3 regions of the Limnohabitans sp. Hippo4 genome follow, and region 2 is predicted to be linked to each of the others. Evidence: riboswitches for the same ligand, from Rfam matches in the RefSeq annotation. Region 2 holds a riboswitch; each other region holds the start of a gene.

Region 1 (3,276 bases), on a different contig from region 2:
GATTGCGCTCAGTGTCCAACCAAGGTGGCCATGTCCTGTGTTGTAAAACACATTGGCTTTTTTGCCTACGCCCACGCGAGGCAGCATGTTAGGCATCATGGGACGCAACCCTGCCCAGGGAATGACCTTGCGAGTATCGATTCCAGGGAAGCACTGGTTGACCCATTGAATTAAGGGTTGAATGCGGTCTGCACGGATGTCCAAATTGATGCCGTTGAACTCTGCGGTACCTGCCACGCGGAAACGGTCAACGCCTAAACGGCTGGTGACCAATTTGGTCTCGTCATCGAGAAGACTGACCTGAGGTGCTGCAGCCTGACTGGCGCCATCTGGCAAATTCACCGTGATCGAGTAACCCTTGACTGGGTAAATGTTCAGTCGATCACCCAATTGCGCAGCCAGTCTGCGGCCATGCACACCTGCACAGATGACGATGCCATCAAAAGTCAGTGAGTCGGTCTCTCCAGCGTGTTTAACTTGTACAAATGCACTTTGACCATTTGCAGCCACACTCAGTACCTCATGTTCGTTGAGGATTTTCACGCCTAGACGCTCGCATGCTTTGGCCAGACCATAGGTGAATTTGTGAATGTCTCCTGTCGAATCACTTTCGGTGAAGTAACCACCGTAGTAATTGCCTTGCAGCGTGGGCTCGATGACCTTGATCTCCTCAGGGGTCACTGCGCGACGGGGCAGGCCCCCCTGCGCAAGCAACTTAGAAACTTGTCCGGCGTGGTCAAAGCCTTTCTTATCTCGGTAAAAATGCAGAATGCCTTCGCGTTTGTGATCGAACTCAATGCCTTCGGCCTTGGCCCATGCGAAGTGGTGCTCACGAGATTCAATGGCGAGCTTGGCTGTGGCAATGGTGTTGTCCTTGTACTTTGTCATGGCGGTCATGAATTCGGCCATCCAACTTAGCTTGTGCCATGTGGGCGTAGGATTCATGAGCAGAGGCGCGTCGCTTTTGAGCATCCACTTGAGGCCCTTGATGATGGTGGAGGGGTGCGTCCAAACTTCAGCGTTTGAAGCTGAGAGTTGCCCCCCATTGGCATAGGATGTTTCCATGCCTGGATATCGATTTTTTTCGATGAGGGTGACATCAAAACCTTGCTGAATCAAGGTATACGCAGATGTGACGCCCGTGATACCACCGCCAATAACAACCATGTGCTTTTTCATGGAGACTCTCCCTTGTTTAACCGTCTCAAACAGGTTGACACACGGCACACCGAATGTGTGCTGCATGACCCCCTCTGTTTGAAACCTGAGAGATTCACCGAACGTTAAAGTTCAGTTTGCTCCTGCGGTGGACCGAGATGACGAATCTCAATCACTCTTCAGAGTATTTGACACAAATGTGTCTATCCAAATCGGTCCTTTTGCCTGAGAGTTTCCGGGGTGGTTGCTCCTTCGGCGCTCTGCAAGAATGCGCAGAGTCTCTCCCGATTTGGGAAATGTGATCTGACTTGATCTTCAGGTGCCTTGTTGCTCCTGATCTCGCAGTCGAAATCGCTGAATCTTTCCTGTCGCAGTCTTGGGTAACTCTGCTACAAATTCGATAAAGCGTGGGTATTTGTAGGGCGCAAGGCGCTCTTTCACAAATGCTTTCACCTCTACTTCATTTAGGTTTTGTCCTTCTTTCAGCACAATAAAAGCTTTTGTTTTTGTGAGTCCGTCTGTATCTTCTTTTCCGATAACTGCGACCTCCAAAATTGCAGGATGCTGTACCAATGTGGCTTCCACTTCGAAAGGCGAGACATAGATGCCGCTGACCTTCAGCATGTCATCGTTGCGTCCAGCGTAAGTGTAGTAGCCATCCACATCACGGCTGTATTTGTCGCCACTTTTGGTCCATACGCCTTGGAAAGTGTCGCGAGACTTTTCGCGGTTGTTCCAGTACATCAATGCACTGCTAGGACCTTTGATGTAAAGATCTCCAATCTCGTTGTGACCGGTCACGACGCTGCCATCTTCATTGCGAAGTTGTACTTCATAACCAGGTACTGCTTTGCCTGTAGTGCCGTAACGGACATCGCCAGGTCGATTGGACAGAAACACATGCAGCATTTCGGTTGAACCGATGCCATCAATGATCTCGCAGCCGAAATGACTTGTCCAACGCTCACCGATTTCACGTGGTAGTGCTTCACCAGCCGAGGAACACAGACGCAAATTCACCGCGTCTTTTGAAGGCAACTCTGGGCTTGCCAGCATTCCGCCATATCCTGTTGGCGCGCCGTAAAACACGGTTGGTTGGTGACTCACCAAGCGCTTGAATGTGGCCTGTGGGGTAGGACGTTCGGCCATCAGCACCACACTGGCGCCAACACTCAATGGGAAAGTAAGACCGTTGCCCAATCCATAGGCAAAAAACAATTTGGCAGCAGAGAACACCGTATCAGTCTCTTGTAAATTCAGTACCCCTTTGCCATACAACTCTGCGGTCCAGTAAAGGTTGCCTTGGCTGTGCACCGTTCCTTTGGGTTTGCCGGTTGAGCCAGATGAATAGAGCCAAAACGCAGGCTCATCGGCCAAAGTCGATGCAGGCAATACGGGCTTATTCTGGGCTACAAAGTCAGCCATGTCGACTTGGTAGTTTGTCAAACTGGAGGTGGGGCGAGAGACCACCACCTGCCGCACTTCGTTTTGTTGCAAATGCATTGCATCTTGCAAGGTTGGTAACAAAGCGCCTGACACCAATGCTGCTTGTGCGCGGCTGTTGCTCAGCATAAAGGCGTAGTCTTCAGCAGTTAGTAAGGTGTTGACTGCGACGGGTACCACCCCTGCATAAAGTGAGCCCAGAAAAGCCACAACCCAGTCGATGCTGTCTTGCATCAGCAAAAGCAAACGCTCTTCACGTTTAAGGCCCATAGCCTGAAGGCCGCCTGCAAAGCATCGAATTTGGTCTGCCATTTGGCCGTAGCTGATTGATCCAAAGTCGTCAATCAGTGCTGTCTTGTCTGCTCGCGCTGAATTGATAGCGACGATGTGTTGTGCAAAATTAAATTCTGTGTTGGGAGCGCTTGCGTTTGGGGTCATTTTTGTCTCTCTATCTCTTATTTTCGGTATTTCAAAAATTTTGATATGAACTATTGTGCATTTCATGTAGTATGCATTAAAGTGCATGTTTTGTGTAGATATTTTATAAGGGTTTACCCTAAAATTTGGAAAATATAGACATGTTGTTAAGAGATCAAGATCACATTTACACACCCCATTCTGAACTGCATCGCAACTCATTTTTGCTGGCATTAGGTGAGCGAGCTAGAACATTGC
Region 2 (3,276 bases):
AGGCGCGTCTCTCACCAACATGGCATTTGGTGGCAAAGACCGGAAAACCTTGTATTGCACAGACTCAAGCAATGGCAACATATTGATGGCCGACATGTCCGTGGCCGGTTGTCTGCTGCATCGCGCAAAATAGGGGGCATGTCAAATGAACAACTCCTTACCCCAGAACAGCTCAAAGCGCTGGCCGTTCACCCCCCGCATCACTGCAATTGCGCCCTGAAAATCTGCAAAGGCTGGGAAAGCGTGCCCGACGCGCGCTGGCCTGCTGCCCAAATGCAAGCTGCAGGCACCCTCAGGCAAGAACTAGCCGAAGGCCAAGTGGAATTGACCTTCGAAGAATTCCACCCCAACGGTACGCGCTATGACTCACCGAACGCGCCCATTGCAGTGGACTACTTTCCCTACAACCGCTGCGACGTCTTCAAGTGCATCACATGCCAATGTGCTGTCTTGAAGTACACCGAATACGGCGGTTATTACGTGGACACACGTGCCAGGTTGGTCGATCCTGAAATGATCGTGGCACGCTCAGCAGAAGCCTGAGCCGCCACTACTTCCGCCACCATGTCTGCCGTCACGGCAGACAATGTCCAACCTAAGTGACCGTGACCTGTGTTGTAAAACACATTGGCAGCTTTGCCACGACCCACGCGGGGCATCATGTTGGGCATCATGGGACGCAAGCCAGCCCATGGAACCACGGAGCGGGTGTTGATTTTGGGGAAGCATTGATTGACCCAATCGACCAATGGCTTGATGCGGTCAGCGCGGATGTCACGGTTGTAGCCGTTAAATTCTGCAGTGCCTGCCACACGGAATCGGTCGTCGCCTAAACGGCTGGTGACCAACTTGGTCTCGTCGTCCAGCAAGCTGACCTGCGGTGCGCCTGCTTGGCTTTCAGCGTCGTTCAAATTGACCGTGATGGAATAGCCTTTGACAGGGTAGATGTTGACGCGGTCACCCAGTTGTGAAGCAAATTGTTTGCTGGCAACGCCTGCGCACACCACCACGCTGTCAAACGTATGAATGCTGGTAGGCGCATCAGAGTGGGCCACCGTGATCTTGACTTGGCTGTTGTCGCTTTGAATGTTGGTGACGTCTTGGTCATACAAAGTGCGAACGCCTAAATGCTTTGCAGCCATGGCTAAACCGTTGGTGAACTTGTGGATGTCTCCCGTGGCGTCACTTTCTGTGAAATAGCCGCCGTAGTATTTGCCAGCCAAAGTGGGTTCGATGGCTTTCATTTCTTCGGGGGTCACCGCATGGCGTGGCAAGCCACCCTTGGCCAACATTTCAGAAACTTTGCCTGCGTGGTCAAAGCCCTTTTTGTCGCGGTAAATGTGCAAGATGCCTTGCTTTTTCAAATCGAAATCAATGTTTTCAGCTTCAGCCCAAGCAAACAAATGTTGTCGTGCTGCCACAGCCAGTTTGGCTGTTTCAATGGTGTTCTTTTCGTAAGCCGCCATGGAAGCCATGAACTCTGCAAACCAAGAAATTTTGTGCCAGCTGGGTTTGGGATTGACCAGCAGCGGCGCATCACTTTTGAGCATCCATTTCAAGCCCTTGATGATTGTGGAGGGGTGTGTCCAAACTTCTGCATTCGAGGCAGACAACTGTCCGCCATTGGCAAACGACGTCTCCATGGCGGCATAGCGGTGACGCTCAAACAAGGTGACAGAGAAGCCGCGCTTGGCCAGTGCATAAGCAGTGGTGACGCCGGTGATGCCGCCGCCCACAATGGCAATAGTTTTCATGATTCAGATCTTTCAAAACGTCGAAGGGTTGAGCCATGACACAACTGTGCCAGTGGCGCCCCTTCTGTTTTGGACCTGAGAGATTCACAACACGCTGGGGTGTTGCTTGCTCCTGCGGTGGGTTTGCGGACGAAAACGCAAACCACTCTTCAGAATGAAATATGACATCGGTCCTTTTGCCTGAGAGTTTCCGGGGCGGTTGCTCCTTCGGCGTTGCTTTTAAGCAATCTCTCCCGATGCCACTGATGAGATCAATTTACACCTTGAGGAATTCCCTCGTCAAGTGAATCCAATAGTCAGAACCTGTTGCAATGTTGTCATCGTTGAAGTCGTAACCCGGGTTGTGCACCATGCACGCGCCCGCGGAGTCGCCATCACCGTTGCCAATGAGCAAATAACTGCCAGGAATTTTTTCCAGCATGAAGGCAAAATCTTCGCTGCCAGTTAAAGGCGGACCATTTAAAACAACGCGCTCAGCGCCGACCAAATCCAAAGCCACTTGCCTTGCAAAATTGGTTTCGTTTTCTGAATTCACCAACACGCAATAGCCTTCTTTCCAGTCGACTTCGGCCTTGCAGCCAAAGCTCTCGGCTTGCGATGTGGCAATGGCTTTGATGCGTTGCTCGAGCAATTTGCGAACACCAGGGTCCAAAGCGCGCACACTCAATTCAAGTGTGGCCAATGCAGGGATCACATTGTTGGCCTTGCCCGCTTGAATGGAGCCCACCGTCACCACAGCGGTGTGCAGTGGATCGACATTGCGAGACACCACAGTTTGCAAAGCCATGACGATAGACGCTGCAGCCACCAAAGAGTCTGCTGCGCGATGCGGCATACCGCCATGTCCGCCTGTACCATTCACGCGAATGGTGACGTAGTCACTAGACGCCATGGCACTGCCACTGCGAAACACAAATTTGCCCACAGGCACGCCAGGCATGTTGTGCATGGCAAAGATGGCATCGCAAGGGAACAAGTCAAACAGACCGTCTTGCATCATGCGCAGCGCGCCGCCACCGCCTTCTTCGGCCGGTTGAAAGATGAGGTGCAACACGCCATCAAACGCGCTGTTTAATGCCAACTCGTGGGCGGCGGCTAGCAGCATGGCGGTGTGGCCATCATGGCCGCAGGCATGCATCAGTCCGGGCTTGGTGCTCGACCATTCGGCGCCACTGGCCTCTTGAATGGGCAGGGCATCCATGTCGGCACGCAGGCCCAAGCTGCGTGTGCTGGTGCCGCGTTTGAGTGTGCCTACCACGCCGGTGCCCCCCAAACCGCGGTGAACTTGGTAGCCCCAAGATTCAAGCTTGGACGCCACCAACTCAGCGGTGCGATGTTCTTCAAACGCCAACTCGGGGTGGCGGTGAATGTCACGCCGGAGTTGGATGAATTCACCCACTCTGGCGGTGAGCGCTTCGCGCAAGTAGGTCATGCTTATTGCGGTTGCAAGTTGATGGACTTGGCAATGGCGCGGAACTGTGCAGTGCCATCTGTATAAGCTTTGCTCACAGCTTGCATTGAC
Region 3 (3,276 bases), on a different contig from region 2:
TTTGAGCTCTGCCAATGCGCTGGCTTCAGTCACTGGCGCAGGCAACTTCATGGCTTGGCTGCGCGCAATCGAAGCTGGCACGATGCTTTCAATCAAAGCACGCCTAGATGCCACACCAATGACGGACAACATGTGATGCTCATCTGCTTCACTGATGCCAATGTGGCGTGCAATGAATTCACTGTTGTTTTCGAGTTGGCTTAAAGGGGTGGCAGATGACATCAACATGGTGGGGCTTTCAAACGCAAAGTTCGATCAAAACAAGCAACAAAATTTCAATTCTGATTTCAGTTGGATGCAGCAAACGCTGTGTACGCTGTTTCGTCCAACAAAGCATTCACTTGCGATGCATCCGACAACTTCACTTTGAAGAACCAACCGGCACCCAGGGGGTCGGTGTTGGCCAAAGAGGGGTCGTCACGCAGGGCTTCGTTCACTTCGGTAATTTCACCGCTAATGGGCATGTAAACATCGGCTGCAGCCTTCACAGACTCGACCACGCCAGCCACAGCTTTTTGTTCAAAGCTGCTGCCCACTTCAGGCAACTCCACAAACACCACATCACCCAAAGCGTCTTGCGCATGGTGCGTAATGCCCACAGTGGCCACATCGCCTTCAACCTTGATCCACTCGTGCTCTTCGGTGTACTTCAAACTCATTTTTCTCTCCTTGAATAATTTAATTGGGGTCAGATCAACATTAATTATCGGGGTCAGATCACAATTGTTGGGCGATCTTTAGCCGCGGTAATAACGATTAGGAACAAAAGGCATGGCACTGACCGTCATGGGCACTGCTTTGCCGCGCACCATGGCATTCACAACCGTGCTCATTGCAGCATTTGCAACGTCCACATAGCCCATGGCGACAGGCACATTGGTGGTGGGGCCGAGCAAACCACTGGACACTTCACCGATCTTGACGCCCTGCAAGCTTTGCAGTTCTACATGTTCGCGAACGGGCACACGTTCTTTCGCAATCAAACCGACACGTTTGCGAGTTAGAGGATGCGTGCCATCCAATTGGCCCAACACGATGGTGGCACCAGGGAAACCACCAGCGCGTGCGCCACCTGTGCGACGTACTTTTTGAATGGCCCAATTGAGGCCTGCTTCGATAGGGGTAGTGGTGGTGTCGATGTCGTTGCCGTACAAACACAATCCCGCTTCGAGGCGCAGGGAATTGCGAGCACCCAAACCAATGGGCTTCACTTCTGCTTGCGCTAACAAGGCGCGGGCAAATGCATCCACTTCGGTATTGCCCACAGAAATCTCAAACCCATCTTCACCGGTATAGCCAGAACGTGTGATGAACAGATCCGCACCTTGCCATTCAAACGCTGCGCCAGTCATGAACACCAACTTTTCAACGCCTGGCACCATGCGTGACAAAGCATCAACCGCTTTAGGACCTTGCAAAGCCAAGAGGGCGCGCTCGGGCATGGGAATGACTTGGCATCGCGAGCCAATGCGCGCTTGAATGTGTGCGATGTCATTGACTTTGCAAGCACCGTTCACAATCACAAAAATATCAGTGCCGCGGTTGACAAACATCAGGTCGTCAATGATGGTGCCTTCGTCGGTGAGCAGCAAACCATAGCGCTGTTTGCCCACAGGCAAATCGATCACATCGACTGGCATCAAAGATTCAAAGGCTGCCGCGGCATCGGGACCCACCAAACGCAATTGGCCCATGTGCGACACATCAAACAAACCTGCTTCGGCGCGTGTGTGATGGTGCTCGGCCATCAAACCCATGGGGTATTGAACGGGCATGCTGTAACCGGCAAAGGGCACCATGCGTGCGCCAAGCTCTATGTGCAAAGCATTGAGGGGGGTGTTGAGCAAAGCGGTGTCAGCGGACAATTGAATTCTCCAAGGGCAAAGTAAAACCATGACCGAAATCATGGATTGCCCTCGCTGTCCGCTTTACCTGAGCGATTCGCCGGTTGTGTCTTTCGGGGGAAAGACTCACTGCGGGTTGCGCCTTCGGTGGAGGGTTCGACCGGATGGTCCGCCCTCTCTCTCCAGTGAGGATGCGTTGATAAACAAAGTTAACAACGTTTGTCAGTCCTGGGTACCTGAGCGTTCAGAAATCTAAAGATTTCCTGCGCCTTCGGTGGCAGTCTTTTACAAGCCTGCACTCTCCTGACGGCTCAAATTATAAACAGGTCTTTTGAACCTGCCAGCACTTTTTACATGCCAGAGTAGTTAGGTCCACCACCGCCTTCTGGTGTGACCCAGACGATGTTTTGTGTTGGATCTTTGATGTCGCAGGTTTTGCAATGCACGCAATTTTGCGCATTGATTTGCAGACGATCGGATTGGTCTTCGTTCTTGACGTATTCGTAAACGCCAGCAGGGCAATAGCGCGCCTCGGGGCCTGCAAATTTGGCCAAGTTGATGCCCACCGGCACGCTGGCGTCCTTCAAGGTAAGGTGCGCCGGTTGATTCTCTTCGTGGTTGGTGTTGCTGATGAACACACTGGACAATCGATCAAATGTGAGCTTGCCATCGGGCTTGGGATACTGAATGGGTTGGCAATCAGCCGCAGGCTTGAGGTAAGTGTGATCGGCCGCTGCACGGCGAATTGTCCATGGCACATGGCCGCGCAACACAAATTGCTCCACACCGGTCATGAGCGTGCCCACTGTGCGGCCTTTTTTGAACCACTGCTTGAAGTTGCGGGCCTTATTCAACTCGGTGTGCAACCAGCTGTTCTCGAAAGCTTCTGGGTACGCGCTGAGTTCGTCATGCGCGCGTCCAGCTTGCAATGCGTCATAGGCCGCTTCGGCTGCCAACATGCCAGTCTTGATGGCTGCGTGGCTTCCTTTGATGCGGCTGGCATTGAGATACCCCGCATCGCAACCTACCAAGGCGCCACCTGGGAACACAGTTTTAGGCAAGGACAAAAGGCCACCTGCTGTAATGGCACGCGCACCATAAGAAATGCGTTTAGCTGGCGCAATGCCTTTGGCCTCGTCGCCTTCAAAGTACCAGCGAATGTTGGGGTGTGTTTTGAAGCGTTGGAATTCTTCAAAGGGGCTGAGCCAAGGGTTGGTGTAATCCAAGCCCACCACAAAACCCACCACCACTTTGTTGTCTTCCATATGGTACAGGAAAGAGCCGCCGTAGGTGTTTTCGTCTAAGGGCCAGCCAGCGCTGTGCAAGGCCAAGCCAGCTTTGTGACGTGCAGGGTCGATTTCCCATAACTCTTTGATGCCGATGCCGTAGCTTTGCGGATCTTTGCCGTCGTCCAATTTGAACTTGGCAATGA

The links. A riboswitch is a leader RNA that binds a small molecule or an ion and turns the genes downstream of it on or off. The one in region 2 is predicted to bind glycine.
Region 1: linked by a shared signal. The riboswitch ahead of B9Z46_RS08790 (D-amino acid dehydrogenase) and the one ahead of B9Z46_RS04505 (D-amino acid dehydrogenase) in region 2 are both predicted to bind glycine.
Region 3: linked by a shared signal. The riboswitch ahead of gcvT (glycine cleavage system aminomethyltransferase GcvT) and the one ahead of B9Z46_RS04505 (D-amino acid dehydrogenase) in region 2 are both predicted to bind glycine.

The regions. Positions count from the first base shown of each region.
Region 1 covers NZ_NESE01000002.1:713,050-716,325, forward strand. Annotated here, with positions in the region: gene B9Z46_RS08790 (D-amino acid dehydrogenase) at 1-1,179, opposite strand, end outside; glycine riboswitch at 1,244-1,351, opposite strand; glycine riboswitch at 1,362-1,455, opposite strand; gene B9Z46_RS08800 (benzoate-CoA ligase family protein) at 1,474-3,039, opposite strand; gene B9Z46_RS08805 (helix-turn-helix transcriptional regulator) at 3,180-3,276, shown strand, end outside.
Region 2 covers NZ_NESE01000001.1:953,861-957,136, reverse strand. Annotated here, with positions in the region: gene B9Z46_RS04515 (SMP-30/gluconolactonase/LRE family protein) at 1-133, shown strand, start outside; gene B9Z46_RS04510 (hypothetical protein) at 139-543, shown strand; gene B9Z46_RS04505 (D-amino acid dehydrogenase) at 477-1,754, opposite strand; glycine riboswitch at 1,913-2,000, opposite strand; gene B9Z46_RS04500 (M20 aminoacylase family protein) at 2,011-3,186, opposite strand; gene B9Z46_RS04495 (tripartite tricarboxylate transporter substrate binding protein) at 3,189-3,276, opposite strand, start outside.
Region 3 covers NZ_NESE01000002.1:340,142-343,417, forward strand. Annotated here, with positions in the region: gene gcvP (aminomethyl-transferring glycine dehydrogenase) at 1-228, opposite strand, end outside; gene gcvH (glycine cleavage system protein GcvH) at 288-659, opposite strand; gene gcvT (glycine cleavage system aminomethyltransferase GcvT) at 738-1,895, opposite strand; glycine riboswitch at 1,910-2,040, opposite strand; glycine riboswitch at 2,058-2,160, opposite strand; gene B9Z46_RS07130 (electron transfer flavoprotein-ubiquinone oxidoreductase) at 2,195-3,276, opposite strand, start outside.